DNA from 3 places in the Pseudomonas sp. EL_65y_Pfl2_R95 genome. Region 3 is predicted to be linked to each of the others. Evidence: predicted binding sites of a transcription regulator. Region 3 holds the regulator's gene; each other region holds the start of a gene.
What was found. The regulator sigma-54, encoded in region 3, starts transcription at its own class of promoters, with help from an activator protein. The targets are predictions, from matches to a motif close to ANTGGCATNNANNTTGCTNT.

Region 1 (10,771 bases), 630 kb from region 3:
TGGCGTGGCGGCCGTCGCCGCCAAAAAAGTTATCCACCAGCTTGAACACCAGTTTAGCGTCGAGGATAAACAGGCTCGTGCCGCGTAACGGTCTCATCTTTACCAGGTTAAGGCTGGTTGGCACGTACAACGAATGCACGTATTCGCCAAACTTCATTACCTGTACACCGCCCACTGAAACATCCGCCGAGCGGCGCAACAGGTTGAACATACTGATGCGGGTATAACGGGCAAAACGCTCGTTGATCATCTCCAACGTCGGCATACGCCCACGAACGATGCGATCCTGGCTGGTCAGGTCATATTGTTTGACGCTACCTGGAACCCCAGCGTCCTCAGTTTCAACCGCTCCGTCATCGACGCCATGTAACAAGGCATCAATTTCATCCTGGGAAAGCAGGTCTTGCACGGCCATTTATGGCTCCCGACTACTGCAACACGAGGTTGGTAAATAACACTTGTTCGACCACGGTCTTGCCGACTTCTTTTTGCGCCAATTCCTGCACGCTGGCAGTCGCCTGCTGGCGTAGCATTTCCTTGCCGACCGGGGTCACTAAATTATTGAAATCTTGTCCCGAGAACAGCATAACCAAACGATTACGCAGTACCGGCATATGCACTTTAAGGGCATCCAATGCCGCTTGATCACGTGACATCAAGGCAACGCTGACTTGCATGTAGCGGGCACGACCGTTCTGGGTGAAGTTGACCACAAACGCGGGTGTCAGCTCTTCATAAATGGCCGCCTGCTTAACCGGCGCCCCCTCATCTTGCTTTGTTTCAGCCGCTTCTTCTGGTTTGTCATCCTGCTTGCCGAGGAAAAACCAGGTACCTGCAACCGACAGACTCACCACCAACAGCAAGGCGACAACAGCCAGAATAATGATTTTTAGTTTACCGCCCGACTTGCCGTCCGTAGCCGGGTCTTGCGGCTTATCTTTCTTCGCCATGCCAATAATCCGTCACAAATTCAGGTTAGCTACTATTAAAGCCTGTTTGAGCAAGTGTTATGCCACATTAGCTTTATTGGTTTTGATAACTGCATAAACAGATTCGCCCGACGCTTTACAACGTCAGGCGAATAATAGGGAGGATAACGTGTTTTTGGACAGTTGACGCTCTGCGACCCATGCGATGCATCACAGGGTTGGAGCTTTGGTCGCGTGGTTAACGCTCTTTTCAGCCACCATTTTGGCTGCGACAAAGCCTCAAAAATCTGCAAGACCATGGTGGCCAAGCTTCGCGTTGACCACCCTAGACCGGCCGCCACTGCGCTTAAACAACATGCTGTTTAAGCGTAATAATCAACCATGCTGCGGGGTATACCTTGCAGCGTTGTGCGCTGCTCGACGCTGGTTATCGACAACTCCTCTTCATGACCGCCATTGAGCGATGAGCCTGACGAACCACGATTTCTGTCGCTATCCGCCTGTTGCTGATTCTGCCCCTGGCCTTGCCAGCCACGACCCTGGCTTGGATCTGACACGCTGACATCCTGCAAGTTAATGCCCTGCTGAACGAACATTTCACGCAAACGATGCATTTGCCCTTCTAGGCTATCGCGCACCGCGGCGTTGGCACTGGCGAACGAAATCTGCGTCTGATCGTTGCTCATATGAATACGCACGTCCAAACGGCCCAGATCAGCTGGATCCAACTGAATTTCTGCGGATTTAAGGTTTTGGCTCGACAGATACATTACCCGGTCGACAACGGCCTCAGTCCAACCACTCTGCTGCATGGCGATCGGCGTGCCCACCACTGGAATTTTCGGGGTCAACGCTGTTTGCTGAGTGATCGCCTGGCTGAGGGAATTGAGCTTGCTGACGAAATTCTCGGGCGGCGTATCAGCAGAACTTTCCTTCAGGCTATCCAGTGCATCTGCGGTCAGATCGGTTAAGTTGAACTCCCCCGATAAGCTTTTCTCGGCGGCCTGCAACTTGGAACCCATGACACTCATGGCACTGGCAAAACTCTGATCAGGGTTGCCAGCAGCCTGTGCTGCGAGCGCACCCGGTGATTTCTGCTCAGCATTTGCCGCCGCTTGCGCCTTGCCGATGTCCAGCGCCATCTTCACTGCAGGCATCTGATTCATCGCGTCCAGATCCGCATCGAAGCTGGCATCGGTCATGCTCGCCGGGCCTGAGCTTTTAAAGTTAGCCGTGACGGCCGTCATTCCCGCCAGTTGGTCTGCGTTTAACTGCAAACCGAACAGGTCATCGCTGTCTTCGGTTGATGGCGGAGTATCGGCCTGGGCATCCTGGCCTTCAGCTTCGCCGTCGCCCTGTGAGGCAGCGGGGTCAGTCGGCAAAGAATTGCCGCTATCGGCAACCGTTTGCGGCTGAGCATCGCCATTGGCCTGGGCACTGGCATCGTCAGTTGCCTTGGCCTTTTGCTCATTGGCCGCCTTTGCTGCGCCATTCGTGCGCTCAGCCGGCTTGGCCTGACGCTCATTGGCGTAAACCTCAGCAAAGCTGGAAGCCTCGCGGCCACGGGGTTCAGCCGGTTTTGCTTGAGGCTTGGCCGCCGCAACCTTGGGCTTTAAATCAACTGCTGGTTTGAGCAGTAAGTCAGCTGCACCGGACATCGGCACTCTCCGTACGGATTGGTTCGTATTGGAGAGATAGCAAGAGCCAGGCCAAGTTGTGCAGCGATCAGATAAGAAGAGGTTAAGCGGTGTTTAACCAAGGCCGCTTTCATCAGATTTTAGACGCATGAATCTCATGCACAAAAACTGCTTTGACGGTCATCATTTCGGTTTTGATCTGGGCCAACAAACCCTCGATTACCGATTGATTTTGCTGGTCAGCCGCGCACTCCAGCGCTTGGCATAAGTGCGCCAACTCAAGCGCACCGACATTACCGCAACTTCCTTTGAAGCTGTGAACAGCCTCACGCAAAGCTGTACTATCATGCTCTGCAACCGCCTGTTGGGCCAAGCGTAAGCGCTGGTCAGAGTCGGTCAAATACGCTTCGAGCAATATCGCATACTCGTCACCCATAATGTCCTTCAGTCCTGCAATTACTGCCTTATCAACATGAATAACCACGCGCGACACTCCCTGACCCGCAATTGCTAAAAAAAGCTGGGCACACACTAACGTCGCCGTCGCAGAAGACCAAAGGCTTTTTAATCGTTTCAGCCAGACGGCAGTTTAAAAGGGCTCACGACCCGCTAAGCGCTGCGACAATTCATCAAGCATTTTCTGCTCGCGCTTGTCCTCAAGTTGTCGTGCTTCATCCTGATAACGCTGGATCAACTTGCGTAAGCCTTCGAGACGCGCGTACCGCTGCTGCCAAACCTGGCGAAGTTTGTCGACGTTGCTGCGGTGCCAATAAAGGCTTTGCTGCTGCTGGGTGATGGCCGTTTCGAGCTGGGAAAGAAAGCGCTGATAGTTGATTAACCATTGCCCGGAAACGCCGCGCTGCCCTTCCGTCATCCACTGTTGCTGGTAATCGGCTCGGTAACGCTCAAGCTCGCCCAGCTTAACCTCCGCCTGGCCTTGCTGGGCTTGTGCACGCCCCAGTTGCACGGCGGCTTCACGCTCAGCGCGCTCGGCCATATCGACCACCGGCGCCAGTTGTTTAGCGCGACCTTTACTCATGCCTAGGTGTTGTTACTGGGCGGATTGAATGTGCTTACAAGCTGCGCGACGCTGTGTTCGAGGCTCACGCTTTCATCCAGCGCCTGGCGCAAATAAGCCATCATTTGCGGGCGTTTGGCGATGGCCAGATCGGTGTCTGCATCGCCACCTGGCACATAAGCGCCAACACTGATCAGGTCACGACTCTGTTGGTAGCGCGACCACAGTTGCTTGAACCGTTGCGCTTGCTGTTGATGCTCGCGGGTCACCACTTGCGGCATGACCCGGCTGATCGAAGCTTCGATATCAATAGCCGGATAATGCCCCTCTTCAGCCAGGCGCCGGCTCAGCACAATGTGGCCGTCGAGCACACCACGCGCCGCATCGGCAATCGGGTCTTGCTGGTCATCGCCCTCGCTCAACACGGTATAGAAGGCGGTGATGGAGCCGCCGCCCTCCTCCGCATTGCCTGCGCGTTCGACCAGTTTTGGCAACTTGGCAAACACTGAAGGCGGATAGCCTTTAGTGGCGGGTGGCTCACCAATTGCCAAGGCAATTTCCCGCTGAGCCTGAGCAAAACGGGTCAATGAATCCATCAGCAGCAATACATTTTTGCCCTTGTCACGAAAGTATTCGGCAATTCGGGTGCAATAGGTTGCCGCCCGCAAACGCATCAGAGGCGCATCATCCGCAGGCGAGGCCACCACCACGGAGCGTTTAATGCCCTCTTCACCGAGGATCTCCTCGATAAATTCCTTAACTTCCCGGCCCCGCTCACCAATGAGCCCGACCACAATAATCTCGGCCTCGGTAAAGCGTGTCATCATGCCTAGCAGCACGCTTTTACCCACGCCAGTACCGGCAAACAAGCCCAAGCGCTGTCCGCGCCCCACCGTCAGCAAACCGTTGATCGAACGTATGCCCACATCCAACGGCTGATCAATCGGGTGGCGTTTCATGGGGTTGATTTGCGGGCCATCCATCGGCACCCAGTCTTCGGCCTTCATTCGCCCTTTGCCGTCGAGTGCAGCGCCAGTGCCATCAAGCACACGGCCGAGCATCGACATACCCATGGGCAAGCGTCCGGTGTCGGGTAAAGGTACAACCCGCGCCCCCGGTGCAATACCCGACAAGCTACCGACCGGCATCAGGAAAATTTTGCCATTGGCAAAGCCCATGACCTCGGCTTCAACCTGCAAGGGATGATAGCTGCCCTCGTTGATCACCATGCATCGGCTGCCCAACGAGGCGCGCAAGCCTTCGGCCTCGAGGGTCAGGCCGACAACGCGCAGCAAACGACCTTCGACCACAGGCGAGGCCGGCAGCTCAATCGTCTCGCTGTAGCCGCTCAGACGCTTGGCAAAACTGACGCGTTCAAGCTTCACTGGCGGGCTTTTCCGGGCTTTCGAGCGGGATCTGAATGTCGGCTTCCAAGGGATGCACTGCCTGTTCGCGCTGCTGTTCAAACAGCTGCTTGAGGGCTTGGGATATACGGGTTTCAACGGTCGCATCAATCCGGCTGTTGGCACACTCGACCCGGCAACCACCGGGGAGCAATGACTCATCCTCTAGAATTTTCCAGTTTTCTTCGTGGCGGTCACGCAGGGTCTTGATGATGTCGTAGTCTTGCGGATTAAGGTGAATACGCACCTTGTCATCACCAATCGGCAATAGCTTTAACGCTTCGCGCAACACCTGGCGAATCTGGCTGGAGTCGCGATCCAGCTCGCGCTGAATCACCTCGCGCGTGATGCGGCTGACCAAGTCGATCATGGCCGCTTCAATTTGCTGGTCCTGCTCGGCGATGGGCTCAAACAGCTGTTCCATAATCCGCTCAAGCCCTTCAAGCTTGCTGGCTAAAGCGGCGTCGGCTTCTTGCTTGGCCTTAAGCTGACCGGCGTGATAGCCATCGCGCTCGCCGGTTAATAAACCTTCGTTATAGGCCTCCTGACGAATCGCTTCCAGCTCATCCAGTGTCAGCGGCTTGAGATCTTCCAGGGTGACGTCTTCGCTCTCGGCCGGGGCATTTGCAGTTTCGGCACTTGGCTGCTGATCAGACGCCGTGACGGCGTCCTCAGCTGGTTCCACATGCTGATCGAAGCTGGGCAATGACCAGACATCCAGTGCATTGATATCGCCGGCGCGAATAAGCTCGCTTTGTACTTCCTTAGCCATCTTGGCTTACACCATTTCTTCGCCGCCCTTGCCGCCAAGGACAATTTCCCCGGCTTCGGCCATGCGGCGGGCGATGGTGAGAATCTCTTTCTGCGCAGTCTCAACATCACTGACGCGCACAGGGCCCTTGGCTTCGAGGTCGTCGCGCAGCAACTCAGCCGCTCGCTTGGACATGTTCTTGAAGACTTTCTCCTTGATCGCCTCGTCTGCACCCTTAAGTGCGAGCACCAGCACATCAGAAGACACTTCACGCAGCAGCGCTTGAATACCGCGATCATCCACATCGGAGAGGTTATCAAACACAAACATCAAGTCTTCGATCTGCGATGACAGGTCTTCATCGACTTCACGAATCGAGTCCATCAACTGCCCTTCAACCGAGCTGTCGAGGAAGTTCATGATATCTGCCGCACGCTTGATCCCGCCCAGGCTGGCGCGACTGGTGTTGGAGTTACCGGAGAATTGTTTCTCCAGAATCAGGTTCAATTCTTTCAGGGCAGCCGGCTGCACAGTGTTCAACGAAGACACCCGCAAGACGATATCCAGACGCACTTTATGGTCGAAGTGGCTGAGCACCTCGCCCGCTTGGTCCGGGTCGAGATAAGCCACCACAATGGCTTGAATCTGCGGGTGCTCGTAGCGAATCACATCAGCCACTGCGCGCGGTTCCATCCATTTGAGGCTGTCGAGGCCACTGGTGCTGCCACCGAGCAAAATCCGATCGATCAAGTTGCCGGCTTTGTCTTCACCGAGGGCCTGGGTGAGCATTTTGCGAATGTAGCCATCGGCGCCAACACCCAAGCTGGTCTGGTCGCCGACAATATCGACAAACTCACCCATGACCAATTCAACTTGGTCACGGTTGATATTGCGCATGCCAGCCATGGCCACGCCGACCTTCTGCACTTCCTTCGGCCCGAGGTGACGCAGCACCTGCGCCGCATCGGTTTCACCCAAGGACAGCAGCAGTATGGCGGCCTTCTCGACCTTATCTAACTTGGCGTTCGCGCGACCTTCACTCATCGTCGTTGATCCACTCTTTAACTACCTGAGCAACCCGGCCCGGATCTTCGGCAACCAGACTTTTAATTGCGTTGAGCTGAGCGTCATAGCCTTCGCTGGGGCTTGGCAACAAGATGCTTTGCGGACCGCCGAGGCTAACCCGATCAGCCGCCAAACCGCCGGCCATGTCACCTAACTCTACATCGCCGTCGGGGCCACCGGCCACCGACATTTCACGACTTTTTCCGCCGCCCGTAATGTTGTTCAACACCGGACGCAGCACACCAAAGACCAGCACCAGAATAAACAGTACGCCCAGGACTTGCTTAACCGTGTCCCAGAACCATGGCTGGGTGTAGAACGGAATATCTACAATTTCCTCACCAGTAACCGCACTGAAGGGTGTGTTGATGACGCTGACGCTGTCACCACGGCTTGCATCAAATCCCACTGAATCTTGCACCAGGCGGGTAAAGCGCGCCAACTCATCGCTGCTCCACGGCACTTGGGTGGTTTCTCCCGTTGCCGGATCAACTTTAAGTTGATCGTCCACCACCACCGCGACAGATAACCGGCGCAGGCGACCTTGCTGTTGCTTGGTATGGCTGATCGAACGGTCCAGCTCATAGTTGCGGGTCGCTTGTTCACGCTTGTCAGCCGGGAATGGCGCCAGCATCGGCTGGCCGGTCGTCGGATCCATCACTTGCTGACCATTGGCGTCGAGCAATGGCTGGCCGGCAGCGACTGGACCGGCTGGTCCTGCAGCGGCTGGCGCGTTTGCCTGCTGCGGCGCATTGGTCGGCGTCGGCGGCTGATTACTCAACGCGCCCGGTACACCTTGCGGCGGTAGACTGCTGCTACGCTGTTCATCGGTTTTCTGCTCGCTGCGCAGTGCCGGCTGATCAGGGTTGAACATCTCTGATGTGGACTCAACGGCGCTGAAATCGACATCAGCCGAAACCTCGGCTTTATAACGGCCTGAGCCTAGAACCGGTTGCAGAATATTGTGTACGCGCTGGGTCATCAGGCTTTCAAGGCGACGGCTGTAGTCGAATTGTTTGCCCGCCATGGTCAATGCTGAGTTCTCTTGCTGATCACTGAGCAGGTTGCCTTTCTGATCCACCACGGTCACGTGCGACTTATCCAGCTCGGGTACGCTGGTCGCCACTAAATTGACGATCGCCATCACCTGGCTTGGCTCAAGGCCCCGCCCCGAATACAGCTCAACCAGCACCGAGGCGGTGGGCTTGCGGTCATCGCGCACAAACACCGAGCTTTTCGGGATGGCCAGATGCACGCGTGCGGCCTTGACGTTGTTAAGACTGGAAACCGTACGCGCCAACTCACCTTCAAGACCACGGCGATAGCGCGTGGCTTCCATAAACTGGCTAGTGCCAAGGCCTTGCTCTTGGTCAAGAATTTCAAAACCCAAGGTTTTGTCGCTCGGCGCCACACCCGCTGCCGCCAGACGCATGCGCGCACGCGCCATGTCATCGGCCTTAACCAATAAGGCGCCTGAGTTTGGCTCAACGGTGTAAGCAATATCCGCCGCCGACAGGGTTTGCATCACTTGCGATGCATCCATGCCATCGAGGCTGCCGTAAAGCGGGCGATAGTCTGGCTGCTGCGACCACAAGACCACAGCAAAACCGATCGCCACGCTGGCCGCCAAACCGACCATAAGGCCGACCTGACGAAGCATGGTCATTTCGGAAAGGTTTTCCAGAAATGTAAGCCCGAACAACGGCTTTTTCGAGCCGTCAGAACCGCCAGTGGTAGCCGGCATATTTGCCGAGAGTGCGTCAGCCATGATTCAAATTCCGCCTTTAAACCGGCATCTGCATGATGTCTTGATAAGCCTGAACCAGTTTATTGCGCACCTGGGTCATGGCCTGGAATGAAACGCTGGCCTTCTGCGACGCCACCATCACGTCAGTCAGATCAACGCCGCTCTTACCCATTTCAAACGCTGTGGCCAATTGGCTGGACGCCTGCTGGGTTTCATTCACCTTGCCAACGGCCTGACCGAGCATGTCAGAAAAGCTCGGGGCACCCGGCTCGGGTGTCGCTGACACAGGTTTTGGACGCGCCATGGCTTCCGCCTGCATGGAACGCATTTCCAACATCAGTCGATTAAATTCAATGCCTTGGCTCATACCTTCCTCCACTGGCCGCTTTCTTTTTGACGCTTCGCGGCGCTATGACTAGGTATTTGCAACAAGGATGCCAGTTACGCAGGACGGGGGAATTATTCTGATCAGATAGCGTGATTGCGCGAACGCGGGTGACGCTCTCGGATGGTCGACGCTTTTTTCATCCACCATTGCGGCTTCGAATACTCGGTTTCTTTCGCACGGGCCATAGTGGACAAGCTTCGCGTTGTCACACCCTACAAGAGCCACCGTTTTCGTACGAACGGGTAACGGCCCGTGGGGTGGATGACACCTTTTTCATCCACCATTGCGGTCTCGAAAATTCAAGAACTTGCAACATCTCGGTGGCCAAGCTTCGCGTTGACGCCCCCTACAAAGGGCGCCGTTGGCACCCGTAAATGCGTGCTAATGGTTGGCGCTTAACTGGCGTAAAGGTAGGCCTCAACATCCATGCCGGCATCGCGCATCTGCGCCAGCTTGTAGCGCAAGGTCCGCGGGCTGATGCCCAAGCGCTCTGCTGCCTCTTTGCGGCGGCCACGCTCGGTGCGCAAGGTATCAATAATCACCTGAAACTCGCGGCGACGAAGATCTTCGCCCAAAGCCCCGGATTCTTGCGCGGTCACCTCTTCGATCAGCACCTCGCCTGACACTGTCTGTGTCACAGGCGCAGACCGTACGGCAATCGGCGCCAAAGAACTGGTGCCCACTGGCGCCGCGAGACATAGATCATGCGGCTCAACCTTGCCACCTTGCTGCAAAATCAATGCGCGCTGCACCGCGTTATCCAACTCCCGGACGTTGCCCGGCCAGGCGTGCGCCAACAAACAGGCTTGGGCCTGAGCGGAAAATCGCACCGGGGCGTGGTTCATTTTTTTGACGTGCTTGGCCAGCAATCGCTCAGCCAAAGGCACGATATCCGCAGGCCGCTCACGCAGTGGCGTCCACGCCAGCGGAAACACCGAAAGCCGGTAGTACAGATCTTCGCGAAAACGCCCCGCCGCCACATCACCGACCATATCGCGGTTGCTGGTCGCCAGTACGCGAATGTCCAGCTCAATCGGCTTACGCCCGCCAACGCGCTCGACCTCACGCTCCTGCAACACACGCAACAATTTCGCCTGTAATGCCAACGGCATTTCAGAAATTTCATCGAGCAAAATAGTGCCGCCGTTGGCCAATTCAAACTTGCCCGGCGCACTGGTCACGGCACCGGTAAACGAACCCTTCTCATGGCCAAACAAGGTGGCTTCGAGCATGTTGTCCGGAATCGCTGCGCAGTTGATCGCAATAAATGGCTTGTTCGCGCGGGGCGATTGATCATGGATATAGCGGGCCAACACTTCCTTGCCGGTGCCCGACTCGCCAGTGATCAACACCGTCGAGTCGCTGCGCGCCACGCGGGCAGCCAGATCGAGCAGTTGTACGCTGGCGGGCTCAACCGCAACCGGGCCTTGTGGGTCATCATGGGCAATAACCCCGCGCGCGTGCAGATCAACCAAGGCCAGCAGCGCTTTGGGCTCAAAAGGTTTAACCAAGTAATCGGCGGCGCCTTGACGCATGGCATCCACGGCGCGTTCAACAGCACCAAAGGCGGTCATCAACAGCACCGGCATCTGCGGCAACCGCTGGCGAATAGCCGCAAGCAATTGATGGCCGTCCATACCCGGCATATTGACGTCAGTGATCACCAAGCCAAAGGATTGCTGCTCCAGCACCCGCAGCGCCGCTTCGGCACAGTCCACCGCCTGGTAATCATGACCGCCAATGCTCAAGGTATCGGCCAATGCTTCACGTAGCGCGCGGTCGTCTTCGACCAATAGAATTTTAGCGGCCATGCGGGCTACTCCTGAACAATCG
Region 2 (10,771 bases), on a different contig from region 3:
AGGAATGGACCCCTGCGGTTGAGATGGATCTGAACACCCGTCAGAAGCCTCTGGACGGCGATTTCCACGAAATCGTGCTGAGCTTGTCTGTGACCGTAAAGAACGGTGACGAAGTGGCCTTCATTGCTGAAGTGCAGCAGGCCGGTATCTTCCTGATCAAAGGCTTGGACCCGGCTTCGATGAGCCACACCCTGGGTGCTTTCTGCCCGAACATCTTGTTCCCGTATGCCCGTGAAACCCTGGACAGCCTGGTTGTTCGCGGCTCCTTCCCGGCGTTGATGCTGGCGCCGGTGAACTTCGATGCGCTGTACGCTCAAGAGCTGCAACGCATGCAGCAGACTACTTCAGAGACTGCAACTCACTAAGTGAGTAGGTCTTACAAAAAACGCCCCGAGGGGCGTTTTTTCTTGGCTGCAAGTTAACCTGGCTGTCGTTTTACTCGGCTGCGCCTACTGCAGAGCTTGCGGTCGACATCGCAAAGCCTTGCTGGCGCCATGCTTCGTAAACGGCCACGGCAACGGTATTCGACAGGTTCAAGCTGCGACACCCCTCGCGCATCGGCAAGCGCACGCATTGCTCAACAGGCAGGGCGTCGCGTACCTCTTGCGGCAAGCCACGGCTCTCTGGGCCGAATAAAAAGGCATCGCCGGGTTGGTAGCTAACCTCATGGAAGCCCTGAGTGCCCTTTGTGGTGAAGGCAAATACACGAGGCTGGCCGAGGCTTGTCAGGCAGCTTTCGAGGTCTGCATGGCGCTGTAGGGTGGCGTATTCGTGATAATCCAACCCTGCACGGCGCAGACGTTTATCATCCAGCTCAAAGCCGATGGGCTCAATCAAATGCAGGCTGCACCCGCTGTTGGCGCAGAGCCTGATAATGTTGCCAGTATTGGGCGGAATTTCTGGTTGAAAAAGGATGACGTGAAACATGCGCGGCTCCGAGCGTGAAGGCGGACAGCATTCTACTCCCGAACTGGGTGATAGGCCTCGTCCTTGGTTACGAGTTATTGGTTCGTTGGCCATTTTTGGTTTTTTAATCGGTTTAATGTTTGGTGATCTATTCCACCCGGACGCATTGCGTCTGAACCGTGTGGAGGTGGAGGAGGGTCAGCTACAGTTGTGGTTCAACGAGCAGCCAGCACCGCAGAGTGGCGCGTATAACGGCGCGTATATGCTGCGGTTGGAGTCGTTGGGGCGCGAACAGCAAGGCCAGCTGCAGCTCAATGGGCGAGCCGTTAACTGGCGGTTGCAAAGAAATGAGCGGGAGTTGCTTTTGACCGTGCTGGCTGCCCGTCCCCTGCGCGGCGAATGGCGCGCTGATGAGGTAGACGGGCAATGGCGGCTGACTGTCAGCCTGATGGAGCAATAAAAGAGGGGAATCCCCGGCCTGCCTGTACCAAGGCCCCCGAAACTGGAGTTACTAAGGTATATGCAGGCAGTGTGCCAACTTTTGCATTACCGCTTGATGTCAGTGAAATCAGTCCCTTTGCGCGCAGGGGCGTTTATTTCGAGCTATTTTTGCCAGGAAAAATGTCTCTGATGAGTGCGTTTGCACCATTTGAGCGCCGTTATTGGGCATCGCTTATGCGTCATGGCATTTAAGCCTTGCGGGGTTATTGCGATTGTTGATTATTGAGTGGGCGGCGCCGTGAGTCATTCCGGTACTTTGGCTAAGGCCTGAATGGTTTTACCGGTTATTGGTGGCTCTTGTAAGGTGTGGCAACGCGAAGCTTGCCCACCGTGGTTTCGAAGGTCGCGGATGTTTGTGCCTGTTAATGGTTGTCGAAAAGAGTGTCGACCACTCGATTTTCCGCATAAAAAACGGGCCTTAGATAAGGCCCGTTTTTTAATTGTAATACGCGAAAGATGACTTAGCTGTCATCGCCGTCGTCATCGTCACCGCCGTCGATGTTCATGCCCAGCTCTTTGATCTTGCGGGTCAGGGTGTTGCGGCCCCAGCCGAGCAATATCGACGCGTCGCGGCGGCGGCCGGCGGTGTGCTTGAGTGCGGTTTCAATCATGATCCGTTCAAACGCGGGTACAGCGGTGTCCAGCAGGTTTGACTGACCACGGCCAAGTGACTGATCGGCCCACTGGCGCAGTGCCTGTTCCCAATTGCTGACGGGCGCGCTGTCTTGCGGTTGCGAGAGCAATTCTGGCGGCAGGTCGTCGATATGCACTTCACGGCCGGAAGCCATGACGGTGATCCAGCGGCAGGTGTTTTCCAGTTGCCGCACATTCCCTGGCCAAGACAATTGCTGCAGATAGTCTTCGGTTTCACTTTTTAGCAGCTTGGGCTCGACTGACAATTCAAGCGCGGCGCGGCTCAGGAAATGGCGGGCGAGGGTTGGAATGTCTTCGCGACGGTCAGACAAGCGCGGAATATGGATGCGGATGACGTTAAGACGGTGGAACAAGTCTTCACGGAATTTGCCCGCATGCACCAGGCTTTCGAGGTTCTGGTGAGTGGCGGCAATAATCCGCACATCAACCTTGACTGGCGTATGACCACCAACGCGATAGAACTCGCCATCTGCCAATACCCGCAGCAGGCGAGTCTGAGTGTCCGCTGGCATGTCGCCGATTTCATCGAGAAACAGGGTGCCGCCATCGGCCTGTTCGAATCGGCCGCGGCGTTGGTTGGCGGCGCCGGTAAAGGCCCCTTTTTCATGACCAAACAGCTCGGATTCCATCAAGTCTTTGGGAATCGCTGCCATGTTCAGGGCTATAAAGGGTGATGAAGCTCTCGGGCTGTGCCGGTGTAGCGCGTGCGCAACCAGTTCTTTACCTGTGCCTGACTCGCCGTTGATCAACACTGTGATATTGGAGTGTGACAGGCGGCCAATGGCGCGAAACACTTCCTGCATCGCCGGCGCTTCGCCGATGATTTCGGGGGTTTGGGTTTCAACCACCGGAACACTGAGGTTCTGCTGTTCTTGTGCATGCTGATTGGCGCGCTTGACCAAAGACACCGCTTCATCAACGTCGAACGGCTTGGGCAGGTATTCGAATGCGCCGCCTTGATACGAGGCGACCGCGCTGTCGAGGTCGGAATGTGCAGTCATGATGATGACGGGCAAGCGCGGGTGCAGCTCCTGGATGCGGGCAAGCAGGTCGAGACCACTCACCCCGGGCATGCGAATATCAGAAATAATCACATCAGGCTGTTGGCGCGACAGTCGGGTCAGCAAACCATCAGCGTTGTCGAAGGTTTGTGTGGTCATGCCTTCTTGTTGCAAGGCTTTTTCCAGTACCCAGCGGATGGAACGGTCGTCGTCGACAATCCAGACGGTTTCACTACGGCTCATGGCTGAGTTGCTCCTTGTTCCAGCGGCAGGAAGATCGAGAATACGGTGTGACCCGGATGGCTTTCGCATTCGATCAGGCCTTGGTGCTGACTAATGATGTTCTGGGTGATTGCAAGGCCAAGCCCGGTGCCATCGGCACGGCCACTGACCATTGGGAAGAAGATGGTTTCAAGCAGTTCGGCCGGGATGCCTGGGCCGTTGTCGATAATTTCGATCTTGGTCACCAGGCGATGCCGCACATGGCCAATGGTGAACTGGCGCATTGCCCGGGTGCGCAGGGTGATGCGGCCCAAGCGCATATCGTTCAAAGGGAACAGCGCCTGCATGGCATTACGCACGATATTGAGCATGGCCTGAATCATTTGTTCGCGATCGATCAGGACATCAGGAATGCTTGGGTCATAGTCGCGCACCAATGTGATGCACCCTTGGCTTTCGGCTTCGACCAGGCTGCTAACGCGTTCGAGCACTTCGTGCACATTGGTCATCGACAAGGACGGCAGTTTGTTTGAACCGAGCATGCGGTCAACCAAATTACGTAGACGGTCTGCCTCTTCAATGATCACGTTGGTGTAATCCTTGAGGTTTTCTTCGGGCAGTTCACGGGCCAGCAGTTGAGCCGCACCACGGATGCCGCCCAAGGGGTTTTTAATCTCGTGGGCCAAACCTCGCACCAGTAATTTGGTGGTTTCTTGCTTAGAGAGTTGCGCCTCCTCTTTGGTGATGCGCAGCATGCGATCCCGGGGAAATACTTCGAGCAGGAGCAAGGTTTTGCCGCGACTGATCACCGGCGTAACCGCGTAGTCTACTGTGAGGTTTTGTCCGGTAACCGAGGTCAGTACCGCCTCGCGCTTGTTGAATGGATGCGCTTCCTCTACCGCTTGGCGTAATGAACTGAGCGCTTCGGCAGACTCGGTAAAAAGCTCACTGATGAATTGGCCGTGGCTGCGCTGGCCGCTAACGGCGAGAAGCATTTCGGCAGCTGGATTCATGTACTCAAGACGCAGGTCGGCGTCGAGTAACAAGGTGGCGGTTGTCAGGTTATCGAGTAACAGGCGGTGCAGCGCGTCATTAATAATCATAGGCATCGGCTTCCGGCAGTGGCTATGAAAATGCAAGAAGCAAACCAAAGCCCTGAAAAGTAGCGTTTTACCCGCGTAAATAGCGACAACGCCCGCAAATAGGTGTAGGGCGCCCTACACAGAGCGACCCAAAACAGGGAGAGTATAGAAGTCGCTGCGCCGTAGCGCACCTAAGTGGTGCGATGGACGACTTGGCTACATAAAAGGGACGAAAGGGATGTCAGTTTCTTCTTCGGGTTTATCTTTCAGGGGGCATTCGGGGCGCACGCCGAAGTCTTTAATTTTGCAGGGATTGACCTGACGTTTTTGCGCCAGTGAAGTGCGCAGCAGGTGGAACGGCTGGCTGGGTGTGCGCTCAATGATGCGTTCATTTTGATCAATGATTTCGACGGCTAACTGATGGGTGCCGCGGTCAATATTCTCGAGCGGAAACACTGGGCTGCGGCCTGTCTCGCCAACGGTTTCTCCGTCGAGTATCAAACGAAAGCTATGGCCGGGCAGCAGTTCGGGTTCGCTGGTGGCGCTGACAATCAGGTTTCCCGCGTTGTCGCGAATCGTTGCGTCGGGTTGCGGCACCAAAATGCGCAGCATTTGATAGGACAACACCACTGGTTGATTCTGCTCGACTTCAGGCTTGAGTTTGATGGTGGGTGTCATGCCATTGATTGGGGCCATTTGGACTGGCTTGGCATTACCGCCCCTGGGTTGGTCGGTAAATACCCGATTCCCTTCTGCATCTATATAGGTGTAGACCTGCGCCGAGGCGGACAGGCTGCCGAGCAGCAATAAACAGGTTAAAAATGCACGCATCAAGGGGCTGGCTTTGGTTTGGGAGCGAATGCCGGGCTGTTGTTGGTGTTGACCCGCTGCACGGTAAAGGAAATGGTGTCGCTTTGTTGCACGGTACCGCTGGTGCTGATCACTTGCACGGCCAGTGAGTGCTCGCCGCGATCAACATTATTCAGTTGCAGGCGTGGCACGTTCGAGGGCTCGCCGTAAGGCTTGCCATCGAGCAGAAGTTGGAGGCGGTGGGCAGACGACAGGCGGGGCTGAATATTAACGCCGACACTAAAGGTGCCGTTATTGGCACGTAGCGCTGCTTCGTCGGGCAAGCCTGTCAATTCGAGCACCTGATAGGACGCCTGAGCTTGTACGGCTGGCTCGGAGCTTTGATCGTTGATCGGCGCTTTCGGCGCTTGCATATCGACTGTATTGGTTTCGGGTAGCTCAATGGTTTCGGTCTTGGCCCCATCCGGGGGTTCATTGGTGAAAACCGTATTGCCGTTGGCGTCGGTGTACTTATATATCTGCGCGCTGACCGGTAGAGCGGCTGCGAGTAAAAGGCAGGCAATTAGTGTGCGCATGAGTGATCTCTCAACTTGGCTTATTGATTAAGATTGCACTGCTTGGCGCTACTGGCAAGCGTCGGCATGTTGCAGTGTGTGCAGGCGCATAAAATATCAGGCTGAATGGTAAGGCTTGAGACCGCAATGGTGGCCGAAAAAAACGTCGGCTACCTTAAGGGAGCACCAGTCATTAGAGGATTTTGCCTATAAAAAAGGCCACCCGAAGGTGGCCTTTTGTCGTACTGGCTGGATTAGACGCTGTAGTACAGGTCGTATTCCAGTGGGTGTACGAAGGTGCGTACTTTGATTTCTTCTTCGTGCTTGAGCTCAAGGTAAGCATCGATGAAGTCGTCGCTGAATACGCCGCCTTTGGTCAGGAACGCACGACCTTTGTCGAGTTCTTCCAGGGCTTCTTTCAAGCTGCCGCAAACCTGTGGGATCAACTTGCCTTCTTCTGGTGGCAGGTCATACAGGTTTTTGTCAGCTGCATCGCCAGGGTGGATCTTGTTCTGGATACCGTCGATACCGGCCATCAGCAGTGCAGCGAAAGCCAAGTATGGGTTAGCTGCTGGATCCGGGAAGCGTGCTTCGATACGGCGAGCTTTAGGGCTGGCAACGTAAGGAATACGGATCGAGGCCGAACGGTTACGAGCCGAGTAGGCCAGCATTACTGGCGCTTCGAAGCCAGGGACCAGACGCTTGTAGGAGTTGGTCGATGGGTTAGTAAAGCCGTTCAGTGCTTTACCGTGCTTGATGATGCCGCCAATGAAGTACAGGGCAACATCAGACAGGCCGGCATAGCCTTCGCCAGAGAAGGTGTTCTTGCCGTCTTTAGAGATCGACATGTGCACGTGCATACCCGAGCCGTTGTCGCCGTACAGTGGCTTAGGCATGAAGGTAGCCGTTTTGCCGTAGACGTCAGCAACGTTGTGCACGCAGTACTTCAGGGTCTGAACTTCGTCAGCCTTGGCTACCAGGGTGTTGAACTTAACGCCGATTTCGTTCTGGCCAGCAGTCGCCACTTCGTGGTGGTGAACTTCGATGACTAGGCCCATATCTTCCATGGCATTACACATGGCGGTACGGATTTCGTGGTCGTGGTCGCACGGCGGAACTGGGAAGTAACCACCTTTGACGCCTGGGCGGTGGCCCTTGTTGCCGCTTTCGAAATCGCCGTCAGTGTTCCAGGAACCCTGTTCAGAGTAGATTTTGAACATTGAGCCGGAGATGTCCGACTTGAACTTCACTTCGTCGAAGATGAAGAATTCTGGCTCTGGGCCAACGAAAACAGTGTCACCGATACCGGTCGACTTGAGGAACTCTTCAGCGCGCTTGGCGATGGAGCGTGGGTCGCGGTCGTAGCCTTGCATGGTGCTTGGCTCAACGATGTCGCAAACCAGAATCAGGGTTGGCTCTTCGGTGAATGGATCCAGAACAGCTGTTTCGTCAACTGGCATCAGGATCATGTCCGATGCTTCGATGCCTTTCCAGCCGTGGATAGAGGAGCCGTCGAACATTTTGCCGTGTTCGAAGAATTCGTCATCCAGCGCGTCACGGGCTGGCATGGTTACGTGGTGCTGCTTACCCTTGGTGTCAGTGAAGCGCAGGTCAACCCACTTCACGTCGTGTTCTTTAATAAGTTGAATCGACTTCGACATGCTGTCCTCCAGGCGGATAAGGCTCAATCTGTTGAGCCCACAAAATTCGAAAAAGCTCGGCGGATATTCCGCCAGTACTACCTGCCTCACAAGGGAGCAATTTGCATGCCAGTGCACTGTGATGGGCTAAATCCCGCAAACGCAGGCGCGGCGGGGCTTGATTCCATATTGCAGAGCAAGTAGCGCACCAACTTGGTTCCATTCAAAACCGGAAGGCACCAATATGGTGCGTTAAAATGTTTGCGTAAGGTTTTTGATCAAACCTTGCACAATTTCCGCTATAATCCGCGCCCGTGTTTTTTCGCGAGCTTGGCGCGCGTTGCTTCCATGAAACTAATCGTTAAAGTTTTCCCAGAAATCACCATCAAGAGTCGGCCGGTTCGCAAGAACTTCATCCGGCAGTTGGCGAAGAACATCCGCTCAGTGTTGCGCGATCTCGATCCGCAGCTCTCGGTTAGTGGTGTCTGGGATAATCTCGAGGTGGAAACAACCTTAACCGATGCCAAGCTTCTCGGCGAGCTGACTGATCGTCTTAGTTGCACGCCGGGGATCACCCATTTCCTTGAAGTGAATGAATACCCGCTGGGTGATTTCGACGATGTGCTGGAAAAGTGCAAGTTGCATTTCGCCGATCAACTACCGGGCAAAATTTTTGCCGTGCGCTGTAAGCGTGCAGGTAAACATACATTTAGCTCGATGGACATTGAGCGTTATGTGGGCAGCCAGTTGCGTCAGCAATGTGGTGCGGCCGGTATTTCGCTGAAAGAGCCCGACGTTATTGTGCGCATGGAGATTCGTGACCAACGGTTATTCGTCATCCATCACCAGCATGAAGGTCTTGGTGGGTATCCGCTGGGCTCGCTGGAGCAGACGCTGGTATTGATGTCGGGCGGCTTTGACTCAACCGTCGCCGCTTACCAAATGATGCGCCGCGGTCTGGTCACCCACTTTTGCTTCTTCAACCTTGGCGGTCGCGCCCACGAGTTGGGTGTGATGGAAGTTGCGCATTATTTGTGGAAGAAGTTCGGCAGCTCACAGCGCGTACTCTTTATAAGCGTACCCTTTGAAGAAGTGCTCGGTGAAATTCTCGGTAAAGTCGACAACAGCCAGATGGGTGTGGTGTTGAAGCGCATGATGTTGCGCGCCGCCACGCAGATCAGCGACCGCTTGCAGATTGATGCCTTGGTCACGGGCGAAGCTATTTCGCAGGTGTCGAGCCAGACATTGCCTAACTTGTCAGTCATCGACGCGGCCACTGAAAAGCTGGTTCTGCGTCCACTGTTGGCCAGCCACAAGCAAGACATTATTAATACCGCAACGCAGATCGGCACCGCCGACTTTGCCAAGCACATGCCTGAATACTGCGGTGTGATATCCATAAATCCCACCACCAAAGCCAAGCCCGACCGCATTGCTTATGAAGAAAAGCAGTTCGATATGGCGGTGCTAGAGCGCGCAGTGCAGAGCGCTACGCAGCTGCCGATCGATAAGGTTATCGATGAGCTGGGTAAAGATATTCAGGTTGAGGAAGTCAGCGAAGCTCTGGCTGGCCATGTCATTATTGACATCCGTCACCCAGACAGTGCCGAGGACGAGCCATTAACGCTGCCAGGCACTGAGGTGCAAGCGTTGCCGTTCTACGCCCTTAACAGTCGCTTTAAAGAGTTGGATCCGAGTCGTCAGTATTTGTTGTACTGCGACAAGGGTGTCATGAGTCGCCTGCATGCTCACCACCTATTGAATGAGGGGCATGCGAATGTGCGCGTTTATCGTCCGACATAAGACGCCCGGGTTGAATGGCGGTAGCATCCGCCATCGCCCTCCCGACATACAGGCGGCGTAAAAGCTGCTGAGCAAGGCAATTTGGCCATCGCTCAATGCGTTTTTACGTCGTCTAGCAGAATCTTAATACTCGTCGCCTAAACTGTGCGGCAGACCGAATCCTCTGATCGAGATACACAAGTGATCGATAATCTACGTAACATCGCAATCATTGCCCACGTTGACCATGGTAAAACCACCCTGGTAGACAAACTCCTGCGCCAGTCCGGCACGCTTGACCGTAAAGAGCTTGAAAACGAGCGCGTGATGGACAGCAACGACCAGGAAAAAGAACGTGGTATTACCATCCTGGCGAAAAACACCGCGCTGAAATGGCACGACTACGACATCAACATCGTAGATACCCCGGGCCACGCCGACTTCGGTGGTGAAGTAGAGCGCGTAATGAGCATGGTTGACTCCGTGCTGCTGGTGGTTGACGCCCAAGACGGCCCAATGCCACAGACTCGCTTCGTAACGCAGAAAGCGTTCAAAGCTGGCCTGCGTCCTATCGTTGTAATCAACAAGATCGACCGTCCGGGTGCCCGTCCTGATTGGGTTGTTGACCAGATTTTCGACCTGTTCGATAACCTGGGTGCTACCGAAGAGCAGCTCGATTTCCCAATCGTTTACTGCAGCGCCCTGAACGGTATTGCGGGTCTTGAGCACGATAAGCTCGAAGAAACCATGGACCCACTGTTCCAGGCGATCATCGACCACGTACCGGCTCCAGCCGTAGACGTTGATGGTCCGTTCCAGATGCAAATCTCGCAACTGGATTACAACAGCTTCCTAGGTGTTATCGGTATCGGCCGTATCGCTCGCGGTAAGGTCAAGACCAACACCCCAGTGACCGCTATCGGCACTGACGGCAAGAAGCGTAACGGCCGTATCCTGAAAATCATGGGTCACTCGGGTCTGCAGCGCGTTGAAGTCAACGAAGCCCAGGCTGGCGACATCGTTTGCGTAAGCGGTATGGACGAACTGTTCATCTCCGACACCCTGTGTGATCCGCTCAACGTTGAAGCGCTTGAGCCGCTGACCGTTGACGAGCCAACCGTGAGCATGACCTTCCAGGTTAACGACTCGCCGTTTTGCGGTAAGGAAGGCAAGTTCGTCACCAGCCGTAACATCAAAGAGCGTCTGGAAAAAGAGCTGCTGTACAACGTTGCCCTGCGTGTTGAAGAAGGCGACAGCGCTGACAAGTTCAAGGTTTCTGGCCGTGGTGAGCTGCACCTCTCGGTACTGATCGAAACCATGCGTCGTGAAGGCTTCGAACTGGCTGTAGGCCGTCCAGAAGTTATCATTCGTATGGTTGAAGGCGCTAAGCACGAACCATTCGAAAACGTCACCATCGACCTGGAAGAGCAACACCAGGGCCCGATGATGGAGCAGATGGGTAACCGTAAAGGCGACCTGACCAACATGGTTCCAGACGGCAAGGGTCGTGTACGTCTTGAGTACACCATTCCTGCGCGCGGCCTGATCGGCTTCCGTAACCAGTTCCTGACCATGACCTCCGGTTCGGGCATCCTGACCAGCATCTTCAGTCACTATGG
Region 3 (10,771 bases):
GGCATCGCGGCGGTTCCTTAACTGAGGTCGCGGTGGCGGGTCTGGACGTTTTTGAGCTGAGCTTTGAGTGCTTTGCCCAAACGGTTGGCGATATAAACCGAGCGATGATGCCCCCCTGTGCAGCCAATTGCGACGGTAACGTAGGCGCGATTACTGGCCGCGAAACGTGGCAACCACTTGCTCAGATAGGCATGGATGTCTTGATACATCTCTTGAACATCCGGCTGGCTGTCTAAATAGTCCGACACCGGTTGTTCCAGTCCCGAGAAATCGCGCAACTCGGGCCGCCAATAGGGGTTCGGCAAGCAGCGTACATCAAATACCACGTCGGCATCGACCGGCATGCCCCGCTTGAAGCCGAAGGATTCAACCAGAAATGCGGTGCCCGGATCTGGCTTGTTCAACAAGCGCAGGGCGAGGGTGTCGCGCAGCTGATAGAGATTCAGGTGGGTGGTGTCGATCTTTAAATCGGCCAGATCAATGATGGGCTCCAGCAGCAGCGTTTCATCGGTAATGGCTTCGGCTAACGAACGGTTGTCGTTGGTCAGCGGGTGGCGGCGACGGGTCTCGGAGAAGCGTTTGAGCAGGGTTTCTTCGTTTGCATCCAGATAAAGCAGGTCGCACTGAACATTGCGCGCGCGCACTTGTTCAAGCAACTCTGGAAACATATTCAAATCGCTGGGCAGGTTACGTGCGTCAATTGACACCGCCACATTGGGGCGAGCTGAATCTTTCTGCTGGAACGCTCGCTCAGCGAGTTGCGGCAGCAAGCTGGCAGGCAGGTTATCGATGCAGTAAAAGCCGTTGTCCTCAAGTACATCAAGGGCGGTACTTTTGCCTGATCCAGAACGCCCGCTGACTATTATCAAGCGCATGTAGGTTCTCTGTCGATTAGACAACCTCTGAAAAAGGACTGTGCCAACGCCTGTTGCATTCCATCGCGACTGAACCGTCGCCTTGGCTCACTTTGACGCCTCAGGGCAAGCCTATGGCCCCGGCACTCGCCACCTTTTGCAGAGAATCCTTAGCTGTTGTTCTGGATGTCGACAACAACCTGGTACAGCTCGTCATTGCTCTGTGCCTGGCGCAGTCGTTCGCGGACATCGCTGCGGTCAAGCATGCTGGCGATTTGACGAAGTAGCTCCAAGTGCTCATCCGTGGCCGCTTCAGGAACCAGCAGGACGAACAGCAAATCTACCGGTGCGCCATCGATTGCATCGAAATCTACAGCGGAGTCGAGCCTGAGTAACGCACTGATCGGCGCGTTGCAAGCAGGCAGACGGCAGTGCGGAATGGCAATACCATTGCCAAAACCGGTGGACCCGAGTTTCTCGCGGGCAATCAGGCTTTCGAAAATGTCTTGTCCATCGAGGTCGGGCAATTCGCGCGCAACCAGGTTGGCAATCTGTTCGAGAACACGTTTTTTGCTGCCGCCCGGCACGTTCACCAAGGAACGGCCGGGGGTCAGGATATTTTCAAGTCGGATCATAGGAGTTGGGCGATATCAACGGGCCATTGCACCCTGTTGACGGTCGAGCTGCTTTTCCTTGTGCTTGATAAGTTGTCTGTCGAGTTTGTCGGTCAGTAAATCGATTGCTGCGTACATATCATCGTGTTCGGCATTAGCGACAATTTCGCCGCCTGCAATGTGTAAGGTGGCTTCGATTTTCTGTTTGAGCTTCTCGACCTCCATAATAACTTGCACATTCGTAATCTTGTCGAAGTGGCGTTCTAGTCGACTGAATTTTTCGTCGATGTAGTCACGCAGGGCGTCGGTCACATCTAGCTGATGTCCACTGATGTTGACTTGCATACCGCATTCTCCTTGTTGCCGTGTGTAAGAGACAGGCTGTTTGCCTGCCGCCGGAACACTGTGGCGCGAAAAATCCTCAGTAAACATTTCCCACGCTGGGTAATAGCAGTATGGCTACTTTATCCAAGCGCGGGGCAGTTCGGTATTGGTTGAGACGATTTTCCTGTTCATCAACTGCTACATCAATCGCTTGCGTTCACTTGAAGGCGCGATACCGAGGGACTCACGGTATTTAGCAACTGTGCGGCGAGCTACTTGAATGCCTTGTGCCTCCAGTAAACCAGCGATCTTGCTGTCACTCAACGGCTTTTTTGCATTTTCCGCTGCAACCAGTTTCTTGATAATCGCGCGGATCGCTGTAGACGAGCATTCTCCGCCTTCGGAGGTGCTTACGTGGCTGGAGAAGAAGTATTTCAACTCGTAAATGCCACGCGGGGTGTGCATGAATTTCTGCGTGGTAACCCGCGAGATGGTGGACTCGTGCATGCCGACTGCTTCGGCAATGTCGTGCAGTACCAGAGGCTTCATCGCTTCGTCACCGTAGTCGAGGAACCCGCGCTGATGCTCAACGATCTGAGTAGCGACTTTCATCAGGGTCTCGTTGCGGCTTTGCAGGCTTTTGATAAACCAGCGAGCTTCTTGCAACTGATTGCGCATAAAGGTGTTGTCAGCGCTGGAGTCCGCACGGCGGACAAAGCCTGCATATTGAGCGTTGACCCGCAGGCGGGGCATGGCTTCCTGGTTAAGCTCTACCAGCCAGCGCTCATTGTGTTTGCGCACAATCACGTCGGGCACCACATACTCCGGCTCGCTGGACTCAATCTGCGAACCCGGACGCGGGTTAAGGCTTTGGATCAGCTCGATGACCTGGCGCAGGTCGTCTTCCTTGAGCTTCATGCGGCGCATCAGTTGGCTGTAGTCACGATTGCCAAGCAAGTCCAGATAATCATTGGCGAGGCGCTGTGCTTCAACTAGCCAAGGGGTCTTGGCGGGTAGCTGGCGCAGTTGCAGGGTCAGGCATTCGCGCAGGTCTCGTGCGGCGATGCCCGAAGGCTCGAACTGCTGAATGCGGTGCAGGACGGCTTCAATCTCGTCGAGCTCGATGTCCAGTTCAGGATCAAAGGCTTCCAGAATCTCTTCCAGGGTTTCTTCGAGGTAGCCTTGTGGGTTGATGCAGTCGATCAGGGTGACTGCAATCAAACGGTCCTTGTCGGACATTGGCGACAGATTGAGCTGCCAGAGCATGTGGCTCTGCAGGCTTTCACCGGTTGAGGTGCGCGTGGTGAAGTCCCACTCGTCATCGTCACTGTTGCTGCTTGGCAAGCTGCTGGCGCTGGTCTGGTAGACATCCTCCCACGCGGTATCAATGGGCAGCTCATTGGGAATGCGTTCGTTCCACTCACCTTCTTCCAGATTGTCCACGGTTTGTGGCGCATCTTGGTGGTTGCTGCTTTCTTCGTAGGTGTCTTGTTGCTTGGGCTGCTCGACAGTTGCGGTTTCTGCGCCGTCGGCCATAGGATCCGAATTATCGAAGTCTTCGCCATCTTCCTGGCGTTCGAGCATTGGGTTTGACTCCAGCGCCTCCTGGATTTCTTGTTGAAGATCCAAGGTCGACAGTTGGAGTAAGCGAATGGCTTGTTGCAGCTGAGGAGTCATCGTCAGCTGCTGGCCCATCTTCAGGACTAGCGATGGTTTCATTGCAGACCTTATTTACCGGCGTCTCTGCGCAATCCACTACAGGGCGCCGAAGGAGGCGCCTCAAGGAAGCAAATTATATGCCTGAATTGCAGTGCTTTGCCTAGCTGTTGCCGCTTATCGGGTGAAAAAATCCAGGTTAAAGGCGGAATTCATGACCCAAGTAGACTTCTTTTACCGTCTGGTTGGCCAGAATTGCCTCTGAATCACCTTCTGCAATGAGTTGGCCATCGCTGACGATATAAGCGGTTTCGCAAATATCCAGCGTTTCGCGCACATTGTGGTCGGTGATCAACACGCCAATACCCTTGGCTTTCAAGTGATGGATGATTTGCTTGATGTCGCCAACCGAAATCGGATCAACACCCGCAAAAGGCTCGTCGAGCAAAATAAATTTCGGTGCAGTGGCCAGGGCGCGGGCAATTTCAACACGGCGCCGCTCGCCACCGGACAAGCTCATTCCCAGGTTGTCACGAATGTGGTGAATATGGAATTCCTCAAGCAGGTTCTCCAATTCAGCCTCACGGCCAGCCCGATCGAGTTCTTTGCGGGTCTCAAGAATGGCCATGATGTTATCGGCAACACTGAGCTTACGGAAAATCGAAGCCTCTTGAGGCAGGTAGCCAATGCCCGCGCGCGCGCGGCCGTGCATCGGCTGATGGCTGACATCGAGGTCGTCAATCAGGATGCGACCCTGGTCAGCCTGGACTAAGCCCACAATCATGTAGAAGCAGGTGGTTTTACCTGCGCCGTTAGGGCCGAGCAGGCCGACGATTTGGCCGCTGTCTATGCTCAGGCTAACGTCACGGACAACCTGGCGGCTTTTATAGCTTTTCGCCAAGTGTTGGGCTTTCAATGTAGCCATTAATTACTGCCCTTGGGTGGGTTTGTTCTTCGGCTGAATCACCATGTCGATGCGCGGGCGCGGCGTGGTCACTTTGGTGCCATTTGCGCGGCCAGCATTGACGATTTGGCGCTGGGTATCATAGACAATTTTCTCGCCTTCGAAGGTATTGCCCTCTTGGATGACCTTGGCCTGGTCAATCAGCACGATGCGCTCGTTGGCGGAAAAGTACTGAATGGTCAGGCCGTAGGCTTTGACGATCTCTTTGTCGACTGCAGGCTTTTGTTCATAGTACGCAGGGCGCCCGACGGAGGTGAAAACATCAACTTCGCCCTTGGCATTCTGCGTAATAGTGACGGTGTCACCGGTGATTTTCATGGTGCCTTGAGTGATTACTACATCGCCACGGTAAACAGCAACGCCTTGTTTATCGTCGAGTTCTGCACTGTCGGCCTGTACGCGAATCGGTTGATCGCGATCAGTTGGCAAAGCCCAGGCATGAACGCTTCCTAGCGATGCACCCAGGCTGAGTAGAAGGGGGAGGGTTTTAACGAACCTCATGCTGGCCTCTTACGTTGGACAGCAGGAGCATCCGGCTGTCATTTAAATACGCTTTCATTCCTTGCGCCGTGGTCACCCCATTGGCTGCGTCAATTCTAACGGCTTGCTGGGTCTGCGCATATTCCTTATCGGGAATTACCGTAAGACGGCTGGTTGTCAGCAGGGTTGGGCGACCTTTTGCATCCGTGCGTTCAACGCGGACTTTGTCGATCAGTTCGACCTCTTTGCCGCCGGGTGAAACTTCACCTTTTTCACTTTGCACATGCCACGGCAGCTCTGTACCGCGGTACAGCAACAGGTCTGGCTGGGTCAGATAGGAAATATCCGAGTCCTTGGCATGTTCGACTTTGTCGGAGGTCAGCTCGTAATGCAATGTGCCGTCAGGCTGATATTGCACCGTTTTTGAATTGACCACATAAAAATCAATAGTATTTTGCGCAGCGGTTTTCGCCGGTTTGTCCGCGAAGCTGTCAGGGTTGATATTCCAGTAGCCCGCTGCGGCGACTATCAGCACGCCGAGCACGAGGAGCAAGATGTTTAATGGTTTGCGCATAGTTTGCTGTTCTACAGGTAGGCTGCTTGAGCCGCTTCAAGGGTGCCTTGGGCGAGCATGATTTGTTCGCAGAACTCTCGCGCCGCACCTTCGCCGCCTCTGGCTTGAGTCACCGCGAACGCATGCTCGCGCACAAAAGGGTCGGCACTGGCGACAGCCATGCCTAAACCTACGCGGCGAATGACCGGCAGGTCGGGCAGGTCGTCGCCGAGGTAGGCAACTTGTTCATAGTTTAGGCCGAGTTCGCCAAGTAGCTCGTCGAGCACTGCAAGTTTGTCTTCGCGCCCTTGGTAAAGATGCTGAATACCAAGGTTTTGTGCGCGGCGCTCAACTACCGGCGTGGTGCGTCCGGTAATAATCGCGGTGCGCACACCCGAGTTGATCAGCATTTTGATGCCGTGACCGTCGAGGGTGTTGAAGGTTTTAAATTCGCTGCCATCGACCAGGAAATACAGTTTGCCGTCGGTGAGAACGCCGTCTACGTCAAAAATTGCCAGTTTTATCGCGCTGGCGCGTTGTTTGAATTCTGGGGTCATTACATTACTCCGGCGCGAAGCAGGTCATGCATATTCAGCGCACCTACGGGACGATCGTTGTCATCAACTACGACGAGCGCGCTGATTTTATGGTCTTCCATGATCTTCAAAGCTTCAGCTGCAAGCATTTCGGCGCGGGCAGTCTTGCCATGAGCGGTCATGACTTGGTCAATGGTTGCTAGACGTAGATCAATTTCGCGGTCCAGAGTTCTGCGCAAGTCGCCGTCAGTGAAGATTCCGGCGAGCAAACCATTGCAATCCGTTACAACGGTCATGCCCAAGCCCTTTTGGGTCATGATCAGCAGGGCTTCTCGAAGCGAGGTGCCAGATTTTACCGTAGGCAGGCCATCGCCGGTGTGCATGACGTTTTCGACTTTCAACAGCAAGCGTCTGCCCAGTGCCCCGCCTGGATGGGAAAAGGCGAAGTCTTCAGCGGTAAAGCCACGCGCTTCAAGCAGTGCGATCGCCAGTGCATCGCCCAGCACCAAGGATGCAGTGGTTGATGACGTTGGGGCCAGGTTAAGCGGGCAGGCTTCTTTCGATACGCTGGCATCGAGATTCACTTCGGCGGCTTTCGCCAGCACTGACTCCGGGTTTCCGGTCATGCTGATCAGCTTGATACCCAGACGTTTGATCAAGGGCAGCAGGGTCACGATCTCGGCGGTTGAGCCTGAGTTTGAGAGTGCCAGCACCACGTCGTCGCGAGTGATCATGCCCATGTCGCCGTGGCTTGCTTCCGCGGGATGAACAAAATAAGCGGTGGTGCCGGTGCTGGCTAGGGTTGCCGCAATTTTATTGCCGACATGGCCTGATTTACCCATGCCGACCACTACCACGCGGCCTTTGCTCGACAGAATCAATTCGCAGGCACGGACAAAATCACCATCAATTCGCGGCAGCAATTCTTCAACGGCTTGCAGTTCAAGGCGAATGGTGCGCTCTGCAGATTTGATCAGGTCGTTTGTCTGGTTCATATCAATTGGCCAGTCCATGCTCAGTAAAAGCCTGCGATTATAGCCGCAAAGCGTGGTCCGCTCATCTTAGAATTTCGCCACGCGCGTGCAAGGCTATGCATAACTGAGGTTATTCGTCCTCGCAATATTGGGAGCGCTTCTGGGTCGGTGGTATGATGCAACGCTAATTCGGCCCTGAGGATTGGCGCGGTGTCTTCATTTTGAAACCGAGCGTCTATCAAGGGAGGCTGTTGGTAAGGAGTTTAAATGGGCGCCGAAAGTCATTACGCGGTTGAGCTTAAGAACGTCAGTTTTAAGCGCGGCGATCGAGATATTTTCAAAAATATCGATCTGTGCATCCCGCGCGGCAAGGTTGTCGGCATCATGGGGCCTTCCGGCAGCGGTAAGACGACGCTGCTGAGGCTGATTGCCGCTGAGCTGAAACCATCTACCGGGCAAGTGTGGGTCAACGGAGTGGATCTGCCGACGCTGTCGCGCAGTGAATTGTTCGACATGCGTAAGCAGATGGGCGTGTTGTTTCAGAGCGGCGCCTTGTTTACCGACCTCGATGTGTTCGAGAACGTCGCCTTTCCCTTGCGCGTGCATACCCGGCTCCCGGAAGAAATGATTCGCGATATTGTGCTGATGAAGCTGCAGGCCGTTGGCCTGCGCGGTGCAATTGAATTGATGCCTGATGAGTTGTCCGGGGGGATGAAGCGCCGCGTTGCATTGGCGCGGGCCATCGCTCTTGATCCGCAGATTTTGATTTACGACGAGCCTTTTGTGGGGCAAGACCCCATCGCAATGGGGGTTTTGGTGCGTTTGATTCGTCTGCTCAATGATGCGCTGGGGATTACCAGTATCGTGGTCTCACATGACCTGGCTGAAACGGCAAGTATTGCTGACTACATCTATGTAGTGGGCGATACGCAGGTGTTGGGACAAGGCACGCCTGCTGAGTTGATGAAGTCTGACAGCCCGCGCATTCAGCAATTCATGCGGGGCGCGGCCGATGGTCCTGTGCCGTTTCACTTTCCGGCGGATAGTTACCGCGATGATCTTCTGGGGGCGCGCTGATGCGCAAAAGAACACCCATTCAACGGGTCGCCCTGCTGGGACGTGCCGGTATTGATGTGGTCGCCACATTGGGGCGCTCATCGATTTTCCTGGTGCGTGCGCTATTGGGTCGTGGCACATCAGGCAACGCTTTCCATTTATTGGTTAAACAGCTGCATTCGGTCGGGGTTATGTCCCTGGCAATCATTGTGGTGTCGGGTCTTTTCATTGGCATGGTTTTGTCGCTGCAAGGCTTTAATATCCTCTCCAGCTATGGCTCGGAGCAGGCCGTTGGGCAAATGGTGGCGTTGACCCTGTTGCGTGAACTGGGGCCGGTGGTTGCTGCGCTGCTGTTTGCAGGGCGAGCGGGTTCTGCGCTGACGGCAGAGATCGGTAACATGAAGTCCACAGAGCAACTGTCCAGCTTGGCAATGATCGGTGTTGACCCACTCAAGCATATTGTCGCCCCGCGATTGTGGGCTGGCTTTATTTCGATGCCCTTGCTGGCGATGATTTTCAGCGTGGTCGGTATCTGGGGCGGCTCGATGGTCGCAATTGACTGGCTCGGTGTTTATGAAGGCTCGTTCTGGTCGAACATGCAGAACAGCGTGTCCTTTGTCGATGACGTGCTTAACGGCGTGATCAAAAGTGTCGTATTTGGATTTGTTGTGACCTGGATTGCCGTGTTCCAGGGCTATGACTGTGAGCCGACCTCGGAAGGCATCAGTCAGGCGACTACCCGAACAGTGGTCTACGCCTCTTTAGCTGTATTGGGTTTGGACTTTATTCTGACTGCTTTGATGTTTGGAGATTTCTGATGCAAAACCGCACACTGGAAGTTGGTGTCGGCCTGTTCCTGCTGGCCGGAATGCTGGCATTGATGCTATTGGCTCTGCGCGTCAGCGGTCTGGCAATGGGTAACGCTGATGATACTTACAAGGTCTATGCGCACTTTGAGAACATTGCCGGTCTAACCGTGCGTTCCAAGGTAACCATGGCTGGGGTCACAATCGGTAAGGTGGTGGCGATTGATTTGGATCGTGACAGCTACACCGGGCGTGTCACCATGTCTGTCGACAAGAATGTGAACAACTTGCCGGAAGACTCCACCGCCTCAATCCTGACTGCCGGTCTGCTGGGCGAGAAATATATCGGTATCAGCGTTGGCGGTGAAGAAGAGGTGCTGAAAGATGGCGGCACCATTCATGACACCCAGTCATCGCTGGTGCTTGAGGATTTGATTGGCAAGTTTTTACTTAATTCTGTGAACAAAGACGAATCCAAATAACGAGGAACTGATAATGATCAAAGTACTTCGTAACAGCCTTATCCTGTTGCTGACGGCGCTGCCCCTTATCGCCGTTGCCGCGCCGACCGCTAATGAAGTGGTTCAGCAAACGACCACCAAGCTGCTTGATGACCTCAAGGCTAATAAAGAGCAGTACCGCAGCGATCCGAATGCGTTCTACACCGCCCTCGACTCCATTCTCGGGCCGGTGGTGGACGTTGATGGCATCTCCCGTGGCGTCATGACAGTGCGTTATTCGCGCAAAGCGACCCCGGCACAGATGGAGCGCTTTCAGGGCAACTTCAAGCAGAGCCTGATGCAGTTCTATGGCAATGCCCTGCTTGAGTACAACAATCAGGACATTCGCGTACTGCCGGCCACGGGTAAGCAAGATCCTGAGCGCACCACGGTGAACATGGAGATCAAGGACGGCAGTGGCACCATTTATCCGCTGGCCTACACCATGGTCAATAAAGGCGACTCATGGATGATGCGTAATATGGTCATCAATGGTATCAACGTCGGTAAACTGTTCCGCGATCAGTTCTCGCAGTCGATGCAGAAAAACGGCAACGATTTGGACAAGGTCATCGATACTTGGCCAGAAACTGTCGCCAAGGCGCGTCAGGCCAAGGGTGAGTCGTGAGTCAGGCCAGTATTGATGAGTTATCGCCAGGGGTGTTTCAGCTCTCTGGCGTGATCGATTACACCTCTGGGCCGCAGCTACGTAAAGATGGCGGCAAATTGCTCAAGGACTGCAATGTCAGCACCTGCGTAATTGATTGTGCGGCTGTCGACAAGTCCAGCAGCGTCGGACTTTCGCTGTTGCTGGCCTTTGTTCGCGATGCCCAGAGCAAAGGTAAAAGCATCCTGGTGCGCAATCTGCCCAAGGATATGCAAGAAATCGCCAAGGTGTCCGAACTTCTGGATATTTTGCCGCTTGAACAGGCACCCACTGAGCAGCACTCAGTGGACGTTGTAAGCGAGTAGTCACCATCTATACCGATCGGCGGGTTCTTCAGGATTCGCAGGTTCCGAGCTTTTTTTGTATGATGCGCCACCCGAGAGCTTAGGCTCCGCTGTCGCTAATGAATACGCTGATTGAGGTTGCTCATGCAGGCCCTAGAAGTAAAAAGTCTCCTGGAGGCTAAACTGCCGGATACCCAAGTTGAAGTTGAAGGCGAAGGCTGCAACTTCCAGCTGAATGTGATCGGCGACGAGGTGGCTGCTTTGAGCCCCGTCAAGCGTCAGCAGCAGGTCTACGCCCACCTGAATCCATGGATTGCCGATGGCAGTATTCATGCAGTGACTATGAAATTCTTCAGCCGTGCCGCATGGGCCGCGCGTTCCTAGAGGCAGCGAGACAGTAATGGATAAATTAATTATTACCGGCGGCGTCCGTCTTGACGGCGAGATCCGCATTTCCGGTGCGAAAAACTCTGCATTGCCGATTCTGGCGGCCACCTTGTTGG

Region 1: the regulator sigma-54 is predicted to act here: its motif matches at 2,624-2,643, upstream of AACY09_RS02450 (flagellar hook-length control protein FliK).
Region 2: the regulator sigma-54 is predicted to act here: its motif matches at 7,485-7,504, upstream of glnA (glutamate--ammonia ligase).

The regions. Positions count from the first base shown of each region.
Region 1 covers NZ_CAXAOV010000001.1:513,168-523,938, forward strand. The annotation lists gene fliM (flagellar motor switch protein FliM) at 1-415, opposite strand, end outside; gene fliL (flagellar basal body-associated protein FliL) at 429-950, opposite strand; gene AACY09_RS02450 (flagellar hook-length control protein FliK) at 1,292-2,587, opposite strand; gene AACY09_RS02455 (Hpt domain-containing protein) at 2,700-3,050, opposite strand; gene fliJ (flagellar export protein FliJ) at 3,156-3,605, opposite strand; gene fliI (flagellar protein export ATPase FliI) at 3,608-4,969, opposite strand; gene fliH (flagellar assembly protein FliH) at 4,959-5,759, opposite strand; gene fliG (flagellar motor switch protein FliG) at 5,766-6,782, opposite strand; gene fliF (flagellar basal-body MS-ring/collar protein FliF) at 6,775-8,571, opposite strand; gene fliE (flagellar hook-basal body complex protein FliE) at 8,588-8,917, opposite strand; gene AACY09_RS02490 (sigma-54-dependent transcriptional regulator) at 9,334-10,749, opposite strand; gene AACY09_RS02495 (sensor histidine kinase) at 10,755-10,771, opposite strand, start outside.
Region 2 covers NZ_CAXAOV010000008.1:83,315-94,085, forward strand. The annotation lists gene secB (protein-export chaperone SecB) at 1-365, shown strand, start outside; gene trmL (tRNA (uridine(34)/cytosine(34)/5-carboxymethylaminomethyluridine(34)-2'-O)-methyltransferase TrmL) at 436-927, opposite strand; gene AACY09_RS21385 (hypothetical protein) at 926-1,366, shown strand; gene ntrC (nitrogen regulation protein NR(I)) at 1,869-3,305, opposite strand; gene glnL (nitrogen regulation protein NR(II)) at 3,302-4,387, opposite strand; gene AACY09_RS21400 (DUF4124 domain-containing protein) at 4,583-5,197, opposite strand; gene AACY09_RS21405 (DUF4124 domain-containing protein) at 5,197-5,751, opposite strand; gene glnA (glutamate--ammonia ligase) at 5,985-7,391, opposite strand; gene thiI (tRNA uracil 4-sulfurtransferase ThiI) at 7,719-9,173, shown strand; gene typA (translational GTPase TypA) at 9,354-10,771, shown strand, end outside.
Region 3 covers NZ_CAXAOV010000001.1:1,142,740-1,153,510, reverse strand. The annotation lists gene AACY09_RS05495 (HPr family phosphocarrier protein) at 1-5, opposite strand, end outside; gene rapZ (RNase adapter RapZ) at 18-875, opposite strand; gene ptsN (PTS IIA-like nitrogen regulatory protein PtsN) at 1,025-1,489, opposite strand; gene hpf (ribosome hibernation-promoting factor, HPF/YfiA family) at 1,505-1,813, opposite strand; gene AACY09_RS05475 (RNA polymerase factor sigma-54) at 1,991-3,511, opposite strand; gene lptB (LPS export ABC transporter ATP-binding protein) at 3,648-4,373, opposite strand; gene lptA (lipopolysaccharide transport periplasmic protein LptA) at 4,377-4,913, opposite strand; gene lptC (LPS export ABC transporter periplasmic protein LptC) at 4,900-5,466, opposite strand; gene AACY09_RS05455 (KdsC family phosphatase) at 5,478-6,002, opposite strand; gene AACY09_RS05450 (KpsF/GutQ family sugar-phosphate isomerase) at 6,002-6,976, opposite strand; gene AACY09_RS05445 (ATP-binding cassette domain-containing protein) at 7,223-8,032, shown strand; gene mlaE (lipid asymmetry maintenance ABC transporter permease subunit MlaE) at 8,032-8,829, shown strand; gene mlaD (outer membrane lipid asymmetry maintenance protein MlaD) at 8,829-9,299, shown strand; gene AACY09_RS05430 (MlaC/ttg2D family ABC transporter substrate-binding protein) at 9,313-9,945, shown strand; gene AACY09_RS05425 (STAS domain-containing protein) at 9,942-10,289, shown strand; gene AACY09_RS05420 (BolA family protein) at 10,413-10,652, shown strand; gene murA (UDP-N-acetylglucosamine 1-carboxyvinyltransferase) at 10,669-10,771, shown strand, end outside.